Regions from separate parts of the Nonomuraea sp. CA-143628 genome, predicted to be linked through region 2. Evidence: predicted binding sites of a transcription regulator. Region 2 holds the regulator's gene; the other holds the start of a gene.
The links. The regulator LexA, encoded in region 2, represses DNA repair genes until DNA is damaged. The targets are predictions, from matches to a motif close to TCGAACANNTGTTCGA.

Region 1: the regulator LexA is predicted to act here: its motif matches at 2,114-2,129, upstream of ACQP2T_RS22175 (alpha-ketoglutarate-dependent dioxygenase AlkB).

Annotation. Positions count from the first base shown of each region.
Region 1 covers NZ_CP192072.1:4,846,724-4,854,771, forward strand. The annotation lists gene ACQP2T_RS22160 (hypothetical protein) at 1-244, shown strand, start outside; gene ACQP2T_RS22165 (hypothetical protein) at 249-1,223, shown strand; gene ACQP2T_RS22170 (CGNR zinc finger domain-containing protein) at 1,337-1,864, shown strand; gene ACQP2T_RS22175 (alpha-ketoglutarate-dependent dioxygenase AlkB) at 2,152-2,766, shown strand; gene ACQP2T_RS22180 (ABC transporter substrate-binding protein) at 3,025-4,782, shown strand; gene ACQP2T_RS22185 (ABC transporter permease) at 4,841-5,836, shown strand; gene ACQP2T_RS22190 (ABC transporter permease) at 5,833-6,732, shown strand; gene ACQP2T_RS22195 (ABC transporter ATP-binding protein) at 6,729-7,670, shown strand; gene ACQP2T_RS22200 (ABC transporter ATP-binding protein) at 7,670-8,048, shown strand, end outside.
Region 2 covers NZ_CP192072.1:3,485,546-3,493,593, reverse strand. The annotation lists gene ACQP2T_RS16340 (vitamin B12-dependent ribonucleotide reductase) at 1-2,019, opposite strand, end outside; gene nrdR (transcriptional regulator NrdR) at 2,016-2,471, opposite strand; gene ACQP2T_RS16330 (LysM peptidoglycan-binding domain-containing protein) at 2,993-3,262, opposite strand; gene ACQP2T_RS16325 (hypothetical protein) at 4,611-4,865, shown strand; gene lexA (transcriptional repressor LexA) at 4,894-5,604, shown strand; gene ACQP2T_RS16315 (winged helix-turn-helix transcriptional regulator) at 6,157-6,804, opposite strand; gene ACQP2T_RS16310 (DUF4287 domain-containing protein) at 6,901-7,188, shown strand; gene ACQP2T_RS16305 (methyltransferase domain-containing protein) at 7,281-8,048, opposite strand, start outside.

The sequences.
Region 1 (8,048 bases), 1.4 Mb from region 2:
CTACGACCTGGAGACCGGGGACCTCTCCGCGGGCGTGGATCTGGCGCTGAAGCCGGCACAGACGCCGTACCTCGCCCAGTGGACCGCGGACGGGCGGCTCATGGTGCACGTGCAGACAGGCGACGAAGGCTCGACGGCGGTGGTACGGGAGTTCACCGTCGACACGCAGACCGGCGCCGCCACGCAGACGGACAAGTACTCGATCAGCAAGACCAGGTACGCCTTCAGAGTGGCAGGGGAGTGACACCATGAAGATCAGGATCGCCGTGGCGATCGCGGCAGGGCTGGCCGCCCTGGTGACCGCGCCTCAGGCCGCCCAGGCCATGCCGCACGACCACCACGACGGCATCCGCTACGCCTCGGTCAAGGGCTGCACGGTCAAGGGCGAGCAGCGGCCGTGCGGGGGGTGGCGGCTGGTGATGCACAGCGGGGAGAAGGGCTCCCTGCCCGACGCCGAGACCATCGCCCGCGAGGCGAACGGCAAGTCGTCGCACACCCAGGTCGCGCCCATCGCCGTCAGCGGCAATGGTCAGCGCGTCGCGTACTTCGACAAGTCCGGGCGGCTGGCCGTACGGACCATGGGGGGCGGGGTGAAGGTCTTCGCCAAGGACGCGCTGCCGCGCGTGGCCCAGTACGACGTGACGTTCCAGCTCTCCGACGACGGCGGCCGGCTCGCGGCCGTGTTCGGCACCAACAAGGCGGTGAAGACGCGGATCTTCGACACGGGCACCGGCGCCCTGCTCGGCTCGACGCCCGGCGCGCAGACGCTGCTCGGCTTCAGCGCCGACGGCGGCGAGCTGCTGACCGAGGTCTCCGCCGACGAGTCGGTCACGGACCTGATCGCCTACAGCGAGTCCGGCGAGCAGCTGTACCGGGCCACGCCGCCGCAGATCGTCGCCTCGAACGCCCCGTCGGCCCTCGCGGCCGACGGCCGGACGACCGCGAACGTCGTCATGGGCGGCGCCAAGTCCCAGCTCGTCCTGTACGACATGCAGAGCGACCAGGTCATCGCCAAGCGGAAGGTCAAGCTGCCGGCCGGCGAGCTCAACATGATCGACTGGACCGGCGACCGGCAGGTGACGCTGCACCTCGTGCAGTACCCCGACGGCAAGGCGAACAAGATGACGATCGTCCAGATCGACACCGAAACCGGGGCCGTCAAGGTCCGGGACCACTACTCGCTCCTGAAGGACAGCTACGTCTTCGCGGCCTGCGGCGGCTGAGCTCTCCTCAGGTTAGACGCGGCACGGCGGGGCTGGGGGAGCCCTGCCGTTTCCGTGTCCGCAGGGCTGGGGGAGCCCCGCCGTTTCGGTGTTCGCGGGCATACGCTGCTGGCGTGGCGGTTCACTCGACCAAAGCGATGGCGGCCCGGGCCGTGGATCTGTGCGTCGCGCTGCTGCACGAGGAGCCGTCGGCGGAGTCGGTCGCGCGGGTGCTGCGCGACCACGGCGAAACCGGCGACCTGGACCTGGGCGAGGCAGACCTGGCGGCGATGCGGGCCGCGGCGGAGCGGCTGGTCGCCGTCTTCGCCGCGGCCGGTCCCGATCTGGCGGCCGCCCGGCTGAACGATCTTCTGGCGACGGCCGCGCGGGCGCCCCGCCTGACGAACCACGGGGACACGACTCCGTGGCACCTGCACGTGGACGGCGACGACTACGCGCCGTGGGGGGAGTGGTTCCTGGCCTCCTCGGCCCTGGCGCTGGCCGTCCTGCTGGCCGATCACCAGCGCATGCCGGGCGGGCTGTGCGCCTCGGCCACCTGCCGCCGGCCGTACCTGGACCTGGGGGGCGGCAGCCCGCGGCGCTACTGCAGCACGCGGTGCGCCACCCGCGAACGCGTCGCCGCCCATCGCGGCCGCACCTGATCGTCTCAGCGGCAACCGGTCCGGCAGTAAACGGCCCGGCAGTAAACGGCCCGGCAGCAAATGGCACAAACGGGCAGTGAGGTAACAGGCGTGACGGGCGGGGATACCCGATACTGGACCCGTGGGGATCGGCGGCCTGCGTGGCCGCCCCGGTCTGTACGGGCTGCGTGCCGTACAGACCGGGCGGGTGGGACGACGAGCCGCGCGCCCGGCCGTCACAGGCCGGGCGCAGCCGGTCTGCGCACCTAATCGAATGAATGTTTGAACGATCGCCTACACTTGATGCCATGACGGCTGTTTTCCAAGCTTCTCTGCTCGGAGCCGACGAGCTCGTCGGCTCGGCGATCCGCCGGACGCCTCTGGAGCGCGGGGCGTGGATCGACTTCGGGCCCGGCTGGCTGGCGGAGGCCGACGCGCTGTTCTCCCGGCTGTGCGAGGTGGTGCCGTGGCGGGCCGAACGGCGCCGGATGTACGACAAAGTCGTCGACGTGCCGCGGCTGCTCGCTTTCTACGACGAGGACGAGCCACTGCCCGACCCGGCGCTCGACGACGCCCTGCGCGCGCTCAACGAGCGCTACGCCGAGGAGCTCGGGGAGCCGTTCCGCACGGCCGGGCTCTGCTTCTACCGCGACGGCCGCGACAGCGTGGCCTGGCACGGCGACACCCTGGGCAGGGGCGGCAGCGAGGACACCATGGTCGCGATCATCTCGGTCGGCGCCCCGCGCCCGCTGCTGCTGCGCCCCCGGGGCGGCGGCGCGTCGATCCGGCACGATCTGGGGCACGGCGACCTCATCGTGATGGGCGGCAGCTGCCAGCGCACGTGGGAGCACGCCATCCCCAAGACCACCCGCCCCACCGGGCCGCGCATCAGCATCCAGTTCAGGCCGCGCGGCGTGCGCTGAGGACGAAGCCCCGTGACGAGGCGCGCGTCCGCTGAGTACGAGCCCCGTGACGTGGCGAACCGGTTAGCCGGCGCCGCCTGAAACTTTCATCCGCCTGCCGCCCATCGGAGCGATAGGCGGCGCTAATCGCTGCCCGAATCTCCCTCGGCTATTGACGCGCCCCGCGCGCAAATTTACGTTCGCGGGTACTTACCCGGTTCAGTTCGGGGCGACAGACGGTCGAACCTCCGCCGACGGCGGCGGGGTAAGGAGAGCGAGATGCGCGAAGGGGCGCGGATCCTGATTCCGCTCCTGGCGACGGCCCTGGCCGCCGCCGCATGTACCGGCGGCGGCGCCACGCCGACCGCTCCGAACTCCCAGCCGGCGAGCGCGCCCGCCGCGAACCCCGGCAATCCAGGCTCGCTGCCCCGCAACCAGACTCTCTACACGACGGGCACCCAGTGGGGGCCACCGGCCAACTTCAACCCGATCCGCGAATGGGACTCCGCGGTCGGCACCAAAGGGCTGGTCTACGAGACGCTGTTCCACTACGACCCCAACGCCGCCAAGCTGACCCCGTGGCTGGCCGAGAGCGGCGGCTGGACGAGCGACACGGTGTACGAGGCGAAGATCCGCACCGGCATCACGTGGGCGGACGGCCAGCCGATGACCGCCAAGGACGTCGTGTTCTCCTACGAGCTGGGCAAGATGAAGACGGTCCCGTTCCACAACGTCTGGGACTGGCTCAAGAGCGTCGAGGCGCCCGACGCCCAGACGGTCCGCTTCACCTTCGCCAAGGCCAACTACCAGGAGTGGGACTACAACCTCTACAACCGCGTCGTCGTGCCCGAGCACATCTGGCGCGGCCGTTCGGAAGAAGACGTGCTCAACGGGGTCAACGACGATCCGGTCGGCACCGGGGCGTACAAGTTCCAGAGCCACGACCAGGACCGGGTGGTCCTGGTCAAGCGGGACGACTGGTGGGGCAGGACGGCGCTCAAGATGGATCCCAAGCCGAAGTACATCGTCGACGTCGCCACCCCCAGCAACGAGGTCGCCTTGGGCATGCTGCTCCAGAAGGGCATGGACCTCAGCAACAACTTCCTGCCCGGCGTGGCCAACCTGGTCAAAGGCAACTTCGGCATCACCTCCTTCTACGACCAGCCGCCGTACATGCTGTCGGCCAACACCGCCTGGCTGGTGCCCAACACCACGAAGAAGCCGATGGACGACCCCGCCTTCCGCAAGGCGCTGGCCGCCTCCGTCGACACCAAGAAGATCGTCGAGGGCGTCTACGGCAACCTGGTCAAGGCGGCCGGCCCGACGGGGCTGCTGCCGCAGTGGGACCAGTACGTCGACCAGGGCGCGGTGAGCCAGGGCGGCTTCTCCTTCGACCTGGCCAAGGCCAAGAAGACGCTGGCCGACGCCGGATACAAGGACCGCGACGGTGACGGCCTGGTCGAGGGCAAGGACGGCGGCAAGATCGACCTGACCATCATCGTGCCCTCCGGCTGGACCGACTGGATGGAGGCGGCCCGGGTCATCGCCGGCAGCGCCAAGGCGGCCGGCATCAACGTCGAGCCCGACTTCCCCGACTACAACGCGCTGGTCGCCAAGCGCGGCAAGGGCGACTTCGACCTGCTGCTCAACAACGAGCGCGGCCTGTCCAACAGCCCGTGGACGTACTACGACTACATGTTCCAGCTGCCCATCCAGAAGACGCAGAACACCGTCAACTTCGGCCGCTATGAGAACAAGGCGGCCTGGGCCCTGGTGCAGCGACTGGACCAGGTCAAGACCGACGACGTGGCGGAAATGAAGTCGCTGACCGGGCAGCTGCAGAAGATCCATCTGGCCGAGCTGCCGATCATCCCCCTCTGGTACAACGGCCTGTGGGCCCAGTCCAGCGTGAGCGTGTGGAAGAACTGGCCGTCCGCGGCGCAGGGCGCGCCCAAGACGGCGCCCGCCATGTGGCGCAACTGGCTCGAACTCGGCGGTTTCGAGACGCTCACCCAGCTCCAGCCCGCCGCCTCCTGACCCTCGCGCCCTCTCCTCCCGCGCTCCTGCGGGGAGGGGGCCTACTGGGAGACCTCACGTGCGCCAATACTTCGGCCGGAAACTCCTGATCTACGGGCTGACCTTCGTCGTCGCCGTCACCGTCAACTGGATGATCCCGCGCTTCATGCCCGGCGACCCCGTGTCCAGCATGGTCGCCAGGGCCAACCTGACGCAGCCCGAGGCCGTCGAGACGATGCGGGCCTACTACACCGATCTGTTCGGCTTCGACCAGCCGCTGTGGCGGCAGTACCTCAACTTCTGGGCGGCGCTGCTGCACGGCGACTTCGGCATCAGCATCTGGGTGTTCCCGACCCCGGTCAGGACCGTGATCCTGAACGCGGTGCCGTACACCCTCGGGCTGATGATCCCCGCCATCCTGCTGAGCTGGGTGGTCGGGAACCGGTTCGGCGCGTTCGCGGCGCGGCGCAAGCTGCTCGACAACACGCTCCTGCCGATCGGGTACGTGCTGACGGCCACGCCGTACATGTGGCTGGCGGTGATCCTGGCCTGGGCGCTGGGCGTCATCGCCGGGCTGTTCCCGGTGGCCGGGGGCTACAGCTTCTCGCTCCAGCCCAGCTGGTCGGCGACGTTCCTGCTGGACCTGCTGCACCACTGGGCGCTGCCGTTCCTGTCGCTGTTCCTCGTCGCGCTCGGCGGCTGGGCGATCGGCATGCGAAATATGATCATTTATGAGCTTGAATCGGACTACGCGAACTATCTGGCCGCGCTCGGCGCGCCCGCCCGGCTGATCCGGCGCTACGCCTTCAGGAACGCCGTGCTCCCGCAGGTCACCGGGCTGGCGCTGCAGCTGGGCGTGCTGGTGGCCGGGGCGCTGGTGACCGAGATCGTCTTCTCCTATCCGGGGCTGGGCAGCCTGATACTCAAGGCGATCCAGAACCAGGACTTCTTCCTGCTGCAGGGCGCCTTCATGTTCATCGTGATCGGCGTGCTGGTGGCCAACTTCGTCATCGACATCGTCTACGTCGTGATCGATCCCAGGACCAGAGCGGGAATGGCGGGTGCCCAGGCATGACGACCCTCTCGGAACCGTCCGAGTCGTACGACGCGCCGCCAGTGCGCGTCGTACGGCGGGAGGCGCTGTACTTCGCCGTACGCAACGGCAAGCTGATGGCCGGGAGCGGCCTGGTGCTGCTCCTGCTGCTCCTCGGCCTGTTCGGCCCGGTGCTCCTGGCCACGGGGGAGCCCAACGAGTACGTGGCCGGGCCGATGCTGCCGCCCTCATCGGAGCACTGGTTCGGCACCACGACGTTCGGCCAGGACGTCTTCACCCAGTTCGTCCACGGCCTGCGCACCACCTTCGCCGCCGGGGCGCTCGGCGGCGGCATCGCCGCGGTCATCGCGATGGTGATCGGCTTCACCGCCGGCTACCGGGGCGGGATCGTGGACGAGATCCTCACCATGGTGACCAACGTCGTGCTGGTCATCCCGGCGCTGGCCGTGCTGCTCATCATCAACGCCTACCTCGGCATCCGCAGCGTCGGCGTCCAGGCGCTGTTCATCGGGCTGACGTCGTGGCCGTGGGCGGCGCGGGCGATCAGGGCGCAGACGTTCTCGCTGCGTACCCGCGACTTCGTGGACCTGGCCAGGCTGAGCGGTGTGAGCGGCAGGAGGATCATCGCGAGGGAGATCGCGCCCAACATGAGCTCCTACCTGTTCATGACGTTCATCCTGCTGTTCGGCGGCGCGATCCTCATCGCCTCCTCGCTCGACTTCATCGGCCTCGGCCCGACGCAGGGCATCTCGCTCGGGCTCATGCTGCAGAACGCCACCCAGTGGAGCGCGCTCCAGCTGGGCCTGTGGTGGTGGTTCGTCCCGCCGGGCGCGGCCATCACGGCGATCGTGGGCGCCCTGTACGTCGCCAACGTCGGCCTCGACGAGGTCTTCAACCCGAAGCTGAGGGCCACATGAGCCTGCGCGTTGAGGACCTGAGGGTGTACTACCGCACCCTCGAAGGCGAGGTGAAGGCACTCGACGGGGTCTCGTTCGCGATGGGCGACGGCGAGATCCTCGGCCTGACGGGCGAGTCGGGGTGCGGCAAGACCACCCTGGGCAAGAGCCTGATCCGCATGGACGGCCGGATGCGCCACGCCGGCGGCACGGTCGAGCTCGACGGCCGCGAGCTGCCCATCTCCGATGACCGGCGGATGAACGACTTCCGCTTCCACGAGGTCTCGCTCATCCCGCAGTACTCGATGAGCGCGCTGAACCCCACTCGCAAGATCGGCAAGATGGTGACCGAACTGCTCAGGTCACGCGGCGCCACCCTCGACCCCAAGGAGCTGAACAGCCGCCTCGACCTCGTCGGCCTGCCGCGCGAGGTGCTCGGCCGCTATCCCATCGAGCTGTCCGGCGGCATGAAGCAGCGCATGGTGATGGTCATCTCGACGCTGCTCGACCCGTCGCTGCTCATCGCCGACGAGGTCACCTCCGCTCTGGACGTCTCCACGCAGAAGGCGGTCGCCAGGGCCCTGCTCGGCTTCCGCGACGGCGGCTACGTCAAGAGCATGATCTTCATCACCCACGACCTCGCGCTCACCGCCCGCCTCGCCGACACGATCATGGTGATGTACGCCGGCAAACTGGCCGAGAAGGCACCCGCCGAGCAGGTCATCAAGGCGGCGCGCCACCCGTACACCCGGCTGCTGATCAACTCGCTGCCCGAGGTCGGCGTCCGGCACGACGACCGGCGGCTGACCGGCATCGCCGGCGGCCCGCCGTCGCTGCTCGACCCGCCGAAGGGCTGCCGCTTCCGCGACCGGTGCCCGCTGGCCGGCGAGGAGTGCCTGGCGGAGCCGCCCGCCGTGGAGATCGAGCCGGACCACTTCGTCGCGTGCTGGAAGGCCTGATGCTGAGACTCGACAACGTCACCAAGGTCTACAAGGTAGGGACGTTCGGCGGAAAGACCGTCACGGCCGTCGACAGGGTGAGCTTCGACGTCCGGCCGGGCGAGGTCGTCTCCCTGATCGGGGAGAGCGGCAGCGGCAAGAGCACCATCGGCCGGATGATCCTCGGCCTGACCCCGGTCACCAGCGGCTCGATCACCGTCGACGGCGTCCCGGTCAAGCCCGGCAAGGACTACTACCGGGGCGTCCAGGGCGTCTTCCAGGACCCGTTCAGCTGCTACAACCCGGTGTTCAAGGCCGACCGCGTGTTCCGCATGATCAAGGAGACGTACTACCCGTCGGTCCCCGAGCCCGAGTGGGCCGAGCGGGTGCGCGCGGCTG
Region 2 (8,048 bases):
CTCGATGTCGTCGATCGTGGCCGACTCCGGCAGGTTGACCGTCTTGGAGATCGCGCCGGACAGGAACGGCTGCGCGGCGGCCATCATGCGGACGTGACCCATCGGGGCGATGGCCCGCTCGCCCATCGCGCAGTCGAACACCTCGTAGTGCTCCCTGCGCAGGCCGGGGGCGTCGACGACGTGGCCGTGCTCGGCGATGTACTCGACGATGGCCTCGATCTGCTCCTGCTGGTAGTTGAGCTGCTTGAGCGCGCGCGGGATCGTCTGGTTGACGATCTGCATGGAGCCGCCGCCGACGAGCTTCTTGAACTTGACCAGCGCCAGGTCGGGCTCGATGCCGGTGGTGTCGCAGTCCATCATCAGGCCGATGGTGCCCGTGGGCGCGAGCAGGCTGGCCTGCGCGTTGCGGTAGCCGTTCTTCTCGCCGACCTTGAGGCACTCCGACCATTGACGGGACGCCTCAGCGTGGATCTTGGCGTCCATCGAGCCGACCGTGCGCAGGTCGTCGTTGGCGGCGGCGTGCTTGCGCATGATCCGCTTGTGCGGCTCGGCGTTGCGGGCATAGCCGTCGTACGGGCCGACGACCCCGGCCAGCTCGGCGCTGCGCCGGTAGGACACACCGGTCATCAGCGATGTGATCGCTCCGGCGACCGCGCGGCCGCCGTCGGAGTCGTACGCGTGGCCGGTGGCCATGAGCAGCGCGCCCAGGTTCGCGTAGCCGATGCCGAGCTGGCGGTAGGCGCGGGTGGTCTCGCCGATCTTCTCGGTCGGGAAGTCGGCGAACGTGATCGACACGTCCATGGCCGTGATGATCAACTCGGTCAGCTTGACGAAGTTCGCGACGTCGAAGGTGTCGTCGTCCTTCAGGAACTTCAGCAGGTTGATGCTGGCCAGGTTGCAGGAGGAGTTGTCGAGGTGGACGTACTCGCTGCAGGGGTTGCTGGCGGTGATGCGCCCGGTCTCCGGGGTGGTGTGCCAGTCGTTGATCGTGTCGTCGTACTGGACGCCGGGGTCGGCGCACTCCCAGGCGGCCTTGGCCATCTTGCGGAACAGCTCGCGCGCGTCGACCTTCTCGATCACGTCGCCGGTCAGACGGCCGCGCAGGGCGAAGTCGTCACCCTTCTCGACCGCGTGCATGAACTCCTCGGAGACGCGCACCGAGTTGTTGGCGTTCTGGTATTGGACCGAGACGATGTCCTTGCCGCCCAGGTCCATGTCGAACCCGGCGTCGCGCAGCGCGCGGACCTTGTCCTCCTCGCGGGCCTTGGTCTCGACGAACTCCACGATGTCGGGGTGGTCGACGTCCAGAACGACCATCTTGGCCGCCCGGCGGGTGGCGCCGCCGGACTTGATGGTGCCCGCGCTCGCGTCGGCGCCGCGCATGAACGAGACCGGCCCGCTGGCCGTGCCGCCGCTGGAGAGGAGCTCCTTCGAGGAGCGGATGCGGGACAGGTTGACCCCCGAGCCCGAGCCGCCCTTGAAGATCACGCCCTCTTCCTTGTACCAGTCGAGGATCGACTCCATCGTGTCGTCCACGGCCAAGATGAAGCAGGCGCTCACCTGCTGCGGGCTCGCGGTGCCCACGTTGAACCACACCGGCGAGTTGAACGCGAACACCTGGTGCGTCAGCGCGTGCTTCAACTCGTGGTCGAAGATCTCGGCGTCCTCGTCGGTGGCGAAGTAGCCGTGCTCCACCGCGGTCTTGGTGTAGACGCCGACGACCCGGTCGACCAGCTGCTTCAGGCTCCACTCGCGCTGCGGGGTGCCCACGGCGCCGCGGAAGTATTTGGTGGTGACGATGTTGGCCGCGTTGACCGACCAGAATTCGGGAAACTCGACGCCCCGCTGCTCGAAATTGATCGAGCCGTCGCGCCAATTGGTCATGACGACGTCGCGGCGCTCCCACTTGATGTCGTCATATGGGTGCACACCGGGCTTGGTGAAGATGCGCTTCATCTTGAGCCCTTTACGCGGACGCTTACCTCCGCGCGCGACTGAACCGCTGGCCGTCTCCGTCATGACTCCCCCTTCTCCGCCTTCAACTGTTCGATCTCGGCCTCGAAGTCCGCCAGGCTCTCGAAACCGCGATATACCGATGCGAATCGCAAGTAGGCCACCTCGTCCAACTCCCGCAACGGACCCAGGATCGCCAGCCCCACCTCGTTGGAGGGGAGCTCGGCGGCACCCTTGGCCCGGATGGCCTCCTCGACGCGCTGGCCCAATTGCGCCAGCGAATCCTCGCTCACCGGCCTGCCCTGGCAGGCCCGTCGCACGCCCGCGACGACCTTGTCACGCGAAAACGGCTCCGTTACTCCGCTGCGCTTGCTCACCATCAGCAGTACGGTCTCCTGCGTGGTGAACCGGCGCCCGCATTCCGGACAGGTACGGCGGCGCCGAATGGCCGCGCCGTCCTCTGTCGAGCGGCTGTCGATGACCCTCGTGTCGGGATGACGACAGAACGGACAGTGCACGTTTGCTCGCCCTCCTCGACCGTGTGGTCACCACAGGCGTAAAGCACTCTTCTGCGTACGCTCGCGCACGCCCCACGGCTCGCCATGGTGCGGTCAGAGAAACACAATTTGTGGTGAACTACATCGGTGTAACTACTAGATGTTGTGGTCCAACCGTAGAAGCGAGCGACCATGAACGCAAGTTGGACGGGGCCTTGCCGCCGAAGTCGCTGATCAGCGCAGCCACCTTGGTCCGGCTCGGGCGTGTCGTCGTCAACACCGGCCGGTGGGGGTGTGTTCCTCGCCTCGCTGGTCACGTTGGTTGGCCGGTCTCACGTGGGTGAACACGGCTCACAGGCATCTCGTACGGCACATCCGTACGCGCTCGTCTCCGCGCTTTGGGTTGGGGACGGACCGTATCGCCCACCGGTTGAGAACGGGACCGCGTCGGGGCCGAACGACATCACACAGCAACACACGGTTACGGCACTGACACCGGGCGGCACGGCCTCCGCACGGCACCGATCAGGACTGTTCGAGGCTTACGGCAGGGCGTGGGCGCTCGGGACGTACAGGCGGCTGCCGGGGCGGATGAGCGAGCTGGGCAGGCCGTTCAGCCGCTTGATCTCGCTCACGACCGCTCCAGGATCGCCCTCGTCGGGAGCCATCGCGTCGGCGATCGTCCAGAGAGTGTCCCCCTCGTGGACGGTCACCCACGGCAGACCCGCATGACTCGGTACGGCGGGCGCCGCGGACGCCTGGCTGACCGCGCGGGTGCCGAGCCAGAAGCCGCCCAGGGACAGCAGAGCCATGGCCATCACCAGTACGGCCCGCCCCCGTCGCGTGAGCCGTACGGGAGGATTACGCCGCCCCCGTCGAGTGACGCCGGCCTGCCTCCTGGACAGACGGGTCCGATCGGCGGGCAGGCCACCCTTACGCCGGGGACGGCGCGTGTGCGAGCCCGGCACCTCACGGACCCGGCCACCGGAACGACCTGCCACTTCCCGAGCCCGGCCCCCGGCACGCCCTCCCACACGCTTTGACCGCGCAGGGTGTCGACCACCCACCCGGCGCGCCCGCCCCTCTGAGGGGACCACAGCCTCCCCAGACCGAAGCTCGGACCGGCCACCCGATTCCTGAGACCGGCCTTCGGACCGGCCACCCGCCCCACGGCGCCGGCTCTCGGACCGGCGCCCTGCCTCCCGGGACCGGCTCTCAGACTGGCCATCCGCTTCACGGGATCGACCCTCGGACCGGCCACTCGCCCCACGGGACCGGCCCCCGGGTCGGCTTTCTGCCTCACTGGGCCGAACGCCCGCATCGCGCAGAGGGCCCTCCGCGCGGCCGTCGCCCGCCCGAAGCGAGGAGCTCCCGGACTCCACCGATCGCCCGGCTTCCGCTGAACTTGCGGGCTCCTCTGGGCGCCCGGTCGCGTCCGTGGGTCGCACACTTCCACCAGGCGGCAGTGTGTCGTCGGCGTCAGGGCGTGGCGCCGGCACCAACCACAGGAGCGGTCTCCCCTGCGCCGCAGCCCGACGGCTGAGAGGCCCTCTGCCAGCCGATCCTCCCCCGGTACGTACGCCGCCTCCCCCCGGACGGCCCCCACTGCCGTATTCGGGACGACCCCCGCCCCCGCGCGCAGGCCGTGCTCCGCCTTCCCTGCCGATACGGCCTCCGTCTCCACCCTCGCGAATGCCCGCGCCCCCACTCCGCAGACGACCCGCACCCCCGACTCCGGAACGGGCCCCTCCCGCTATCCCGAGACGGCCTTCTGGTCCCGAAACAGCGGACCCCGGACCGGCGAACCCCGAACCACCGGATCCCGAACCGGCCGACGCCGGACCGCCAGGCCTCGGACCGGCCGACCCCGAATCGCCAGACGCCGAACCAGCAGACCCTGGACCAGCAGACCTCGGACCAACAGACGCCGATCCAACCGGCCCTGAACCGACGGACCCCGGAGCCCGGCTGTCGGAGCTGTCACGAGTATGCGGGCGTTCGCGACCTGGCCCGTTGGCATCCGGCCCGTCGGCATCCGGCCCGTCGGCATCTGGCCGGTTGGCGGAATCGCCGCCCCGACAACCGTCCCCTCGGTCGTCACCCGTGTTTCCGCCCTCTGCCACCGGCCGCCGGGTGGCGTCTGCCAGGAGGGTGAGTCGCTTGACGTCGTCGCTGGTCGCATCTGTGATGGTGGTCGCTCGCATGTGTGACCTCCCAGCCGTCCCGGCCCGAAAAAAAGACCCAATAAAGATCGGCAAATCGAACACGGTGTCGATCGAACTCCCGTACGATGTTGTACACCACGCTGCCAACAATTTCGAGGAAGACTCGAACAATTGTTTGAAGATGATCTTCAACAGCGATACGGTCGCTGTGTGCGACACGAAGACCACGGACCGGGAGATTCGCCGGTGAGGCGGGCCGCCGGGCGAGGAGGCAGATCATGAGCGATCGGGATGACGCCAACGGGGTCAGTGACCTCGCGGTGCGTCGGCGTGACTCCCTGGGCCTGACACCCAGGCAACGCAAGATCCTCGAGGTGATTCGCGACTCGGTCCAACAGCGGGGCTACCCGCCGTCCATGCGCGAGATCGGCGAGGCCGTGCAACTGACCAGCACGTCCAGCGTGTCGCACCAGCTGACGGCGTTGCAGCGCAAGGGCTACCTGAGACGCGACCCCCACCGGCCGCGCGCGCTCGAGGTGCGTCTGCCCGGCGAGCCCGTGCTCTGGGTCGATCCCGACGCCGCCAACGAGTCCGACTCTCCGGTGAGCAGGCCCACGGCCGCATACGTGCCGCTGGTCGGCCGGATCGCCGCCGGTGGGCCTATCCTCGCCGAGGAGAGCGTCGAAGACGTCTTCGCCCTGCCCAAGCAACTGGTCGGTGAAGGCACCCTCTTCCTCCTGCAGGTCGCCGGTGATTCGATGATCGACGCCGCCATCGCCGACGGCGACTGGGTCGTCGTCCGCCAGCAGCCGGTCGCGGAGAGCGGCGACATCGTGGCGGCCATGATCGAGGGCGAGGCCACGGTGAAGACGTTCAAGCGCAAGGACGGCCACGTCTGGCTGGTGCCCCACAACGCCAACTACGACCCGATCCCGGGCGACGAGGCCAGCGTCCTGGGCAAGGTCGTGGCAGTCCTCCGCCGCCTCTAGCACCACACGCATGACAGGGTGATGCGCCCGCCGTACGGCGTACGGCATCGGCGCCGTACACATGCGACGGGGGCATGGCAGGCAACACGCCTGCCATGCCCCCGTCCGCGCACCCCCAGAAGTACGGCCATCAGCCATGCGGCCAGAACGCCGGTCTCAGGACAGGAAACGGATGGCAGGCCGTCGGCCTCGGGGTCAAGGACTGGATCGTAGGCGGCCGGACCCCGCGACCGACTGCTGGCGGAAATCGGCGCACCAAAGAGAGATCTTGCCGACGTCATCAACGTGTCCGCTGGACTCCTGATAGCTATTAAGGTCCGATGGCGTTGCCGACACCCCGGAACCACGGGCCGACGCCGCACGGCTCCTGCGGGACGAGCGAGCCGCCCAGATCCCGCAAGCGCCTGGCGGAGATCCGCTTCCGCCTGCAGCATCCGCGCGGCCATCCCGCCAGCAGAAATCTCGTTGAATCACTTCCTGGACAGACCCGCGAGATCCTGAGGCTTCGAGGAAGGGATCAGGCCGGGGTGAACGGCATGGCCGGCCTGTTGATCAGAAGCGGAACATCTCGGCGAATCGACTGAGTAGCACGGGATCGCCTTCTACGCGCACGCTGCCGTCGTGGAGCACTTCGTTGGGGGCCTTGCTGCCACTCATCAGTTCGCGGATGGGGTGGCCGGTCAGCCGTTCGATGACGAGGTCGGGGGCGGGGTGCGGGCCGATGCCGACTGTGAGTATTCCATCGATGATCTGCAGGCGGAGCGTGTGATCGCCCATGCGGACCTCGTAGCCGACGGTGGCTCCTAGGGCGGCTTCCGGCCGGTACGTGGTACGGAAGGACATGGCGACTGATTCGGCGGTGACGAGCTCGCCTGGGCGAGGCTCGGCGAGCGTCCGCGCGCCCCAGCGGCCCAGCGCGATCAGCGCCGGCTCGAGGTCGCGTCCGTAGTCGGTGAGCTCGTAGACGACCGCACGTTCGGGATGCCGAAGGGCGCGACGGGTGGCCAGTCCCATCTCTTCGAGTTGTTTGAGGCGGGCCGAAAGGATGTTGGTCGGGATCGCGGGCAAGCCCCTGCGCAGGTCCGTGAAGCGCTGGGCCCCGGTGAGCAGGTTACGGATGATCAGCATGCTCCACCGTTCGCCGACCATCTCCATCGCGCGGGCCAGGCCGCAGAACTGTCCGTACTCCCGAGACGCCATGATGCAGATCTTATCCCATGATTCAGTTGACAGATCGTACTTGCAAAATACAAGCTTGCAGCTCGCAGGGCTTCCCCCACGGAATGGAGAGAACGCATGTCGTTCCAGGCATACCTCGACAACATCGAGGCCAAGACCGGACTGACTCCACGTGAGTTCATCGCTCTGGCGAAGGAGCGCGGCTTCGACGAGCCGTCCGTGAAAGCCGGAGTGATCACTGACTGGCTGAAGCAGGACTATGACCTCGGACGTGGACACGCGATGGCGTTGGTGCACGTGATCAAAAAGGGGCCGAAGATCGACGCCAAACACGTCGGCAGCTCGAGTTCCCATCGCGATGAGTCCGACACGCTATGGCTGGACGGCAAGAACAACCGACCCTGACGAGTTGACCCGGCAACTGCTACTCACCCACAGAATCAGGCCACCGGGTGGCTGCGGGCCATCACAAGGACTGGCCCGCAGCAGGGAATGGTCTATCGGATGGTGGCGGTCCACCGGCCACGCTTGAGCGTGATCACTCCCTCGGGATTGATGGCCGCCTGCGCGCCACGGATCGGCAGTTCCCCGAACGTCAGCCAGTGATCGCGCACCTGGTCCAGGAAGCCGTAAAGGCGGCGCTTCCCGCCCTGGTGGACGGTCACCTTGCCATCTCGCTCCTCGGCGCGGGCCCACGACCCATCCTCATGGCCCATGAGCGCAACCCGGTCGGGCTTGTCGTCGTAGGTGATGAAGCGGTGCTCGATGCCGGGCGCGACAAGTTCCAGCATCGTGCTGACGTCCCACGCGTTGACCACGTCCATCACCGGGAAAGGGCTGGATTCGACCTGCTCACCCTCCTCGGTGCGGGCGTGCTCGAGGGCGTCCCAGTTACGCGCCGGATAGTCGCTGCCGTGCCGGGTGCGCATGAACCCGGCGCGGTCCCACTCGACCCTGCCGGCCGCCCCTCCGTCCTGCTGCTTGTCGGCGGTGATGATCAGGCTCGTACCGATGATCGTGGTCACCAGCCGGCCGCCCGGCTTCAACGCGGCCAGCCAGCAGCGCGGGATCGGTTTGACGGCCACGGTGGCGATGATCCGGTCCCATTCTCCGGGCAGCGGGCCCGCCGTGGCGTCCGCGGTGAGGAGCTGCGGCCGGTAGCCGATCTCGTCCAGCCGCTTCTCGGCGGCCGCTGTGAGATACGGGTCCACGTCGATCGCCGTGACCCTCGGGTGGCCGAGCCGAGCGCACAGGAGAGCCGTGCC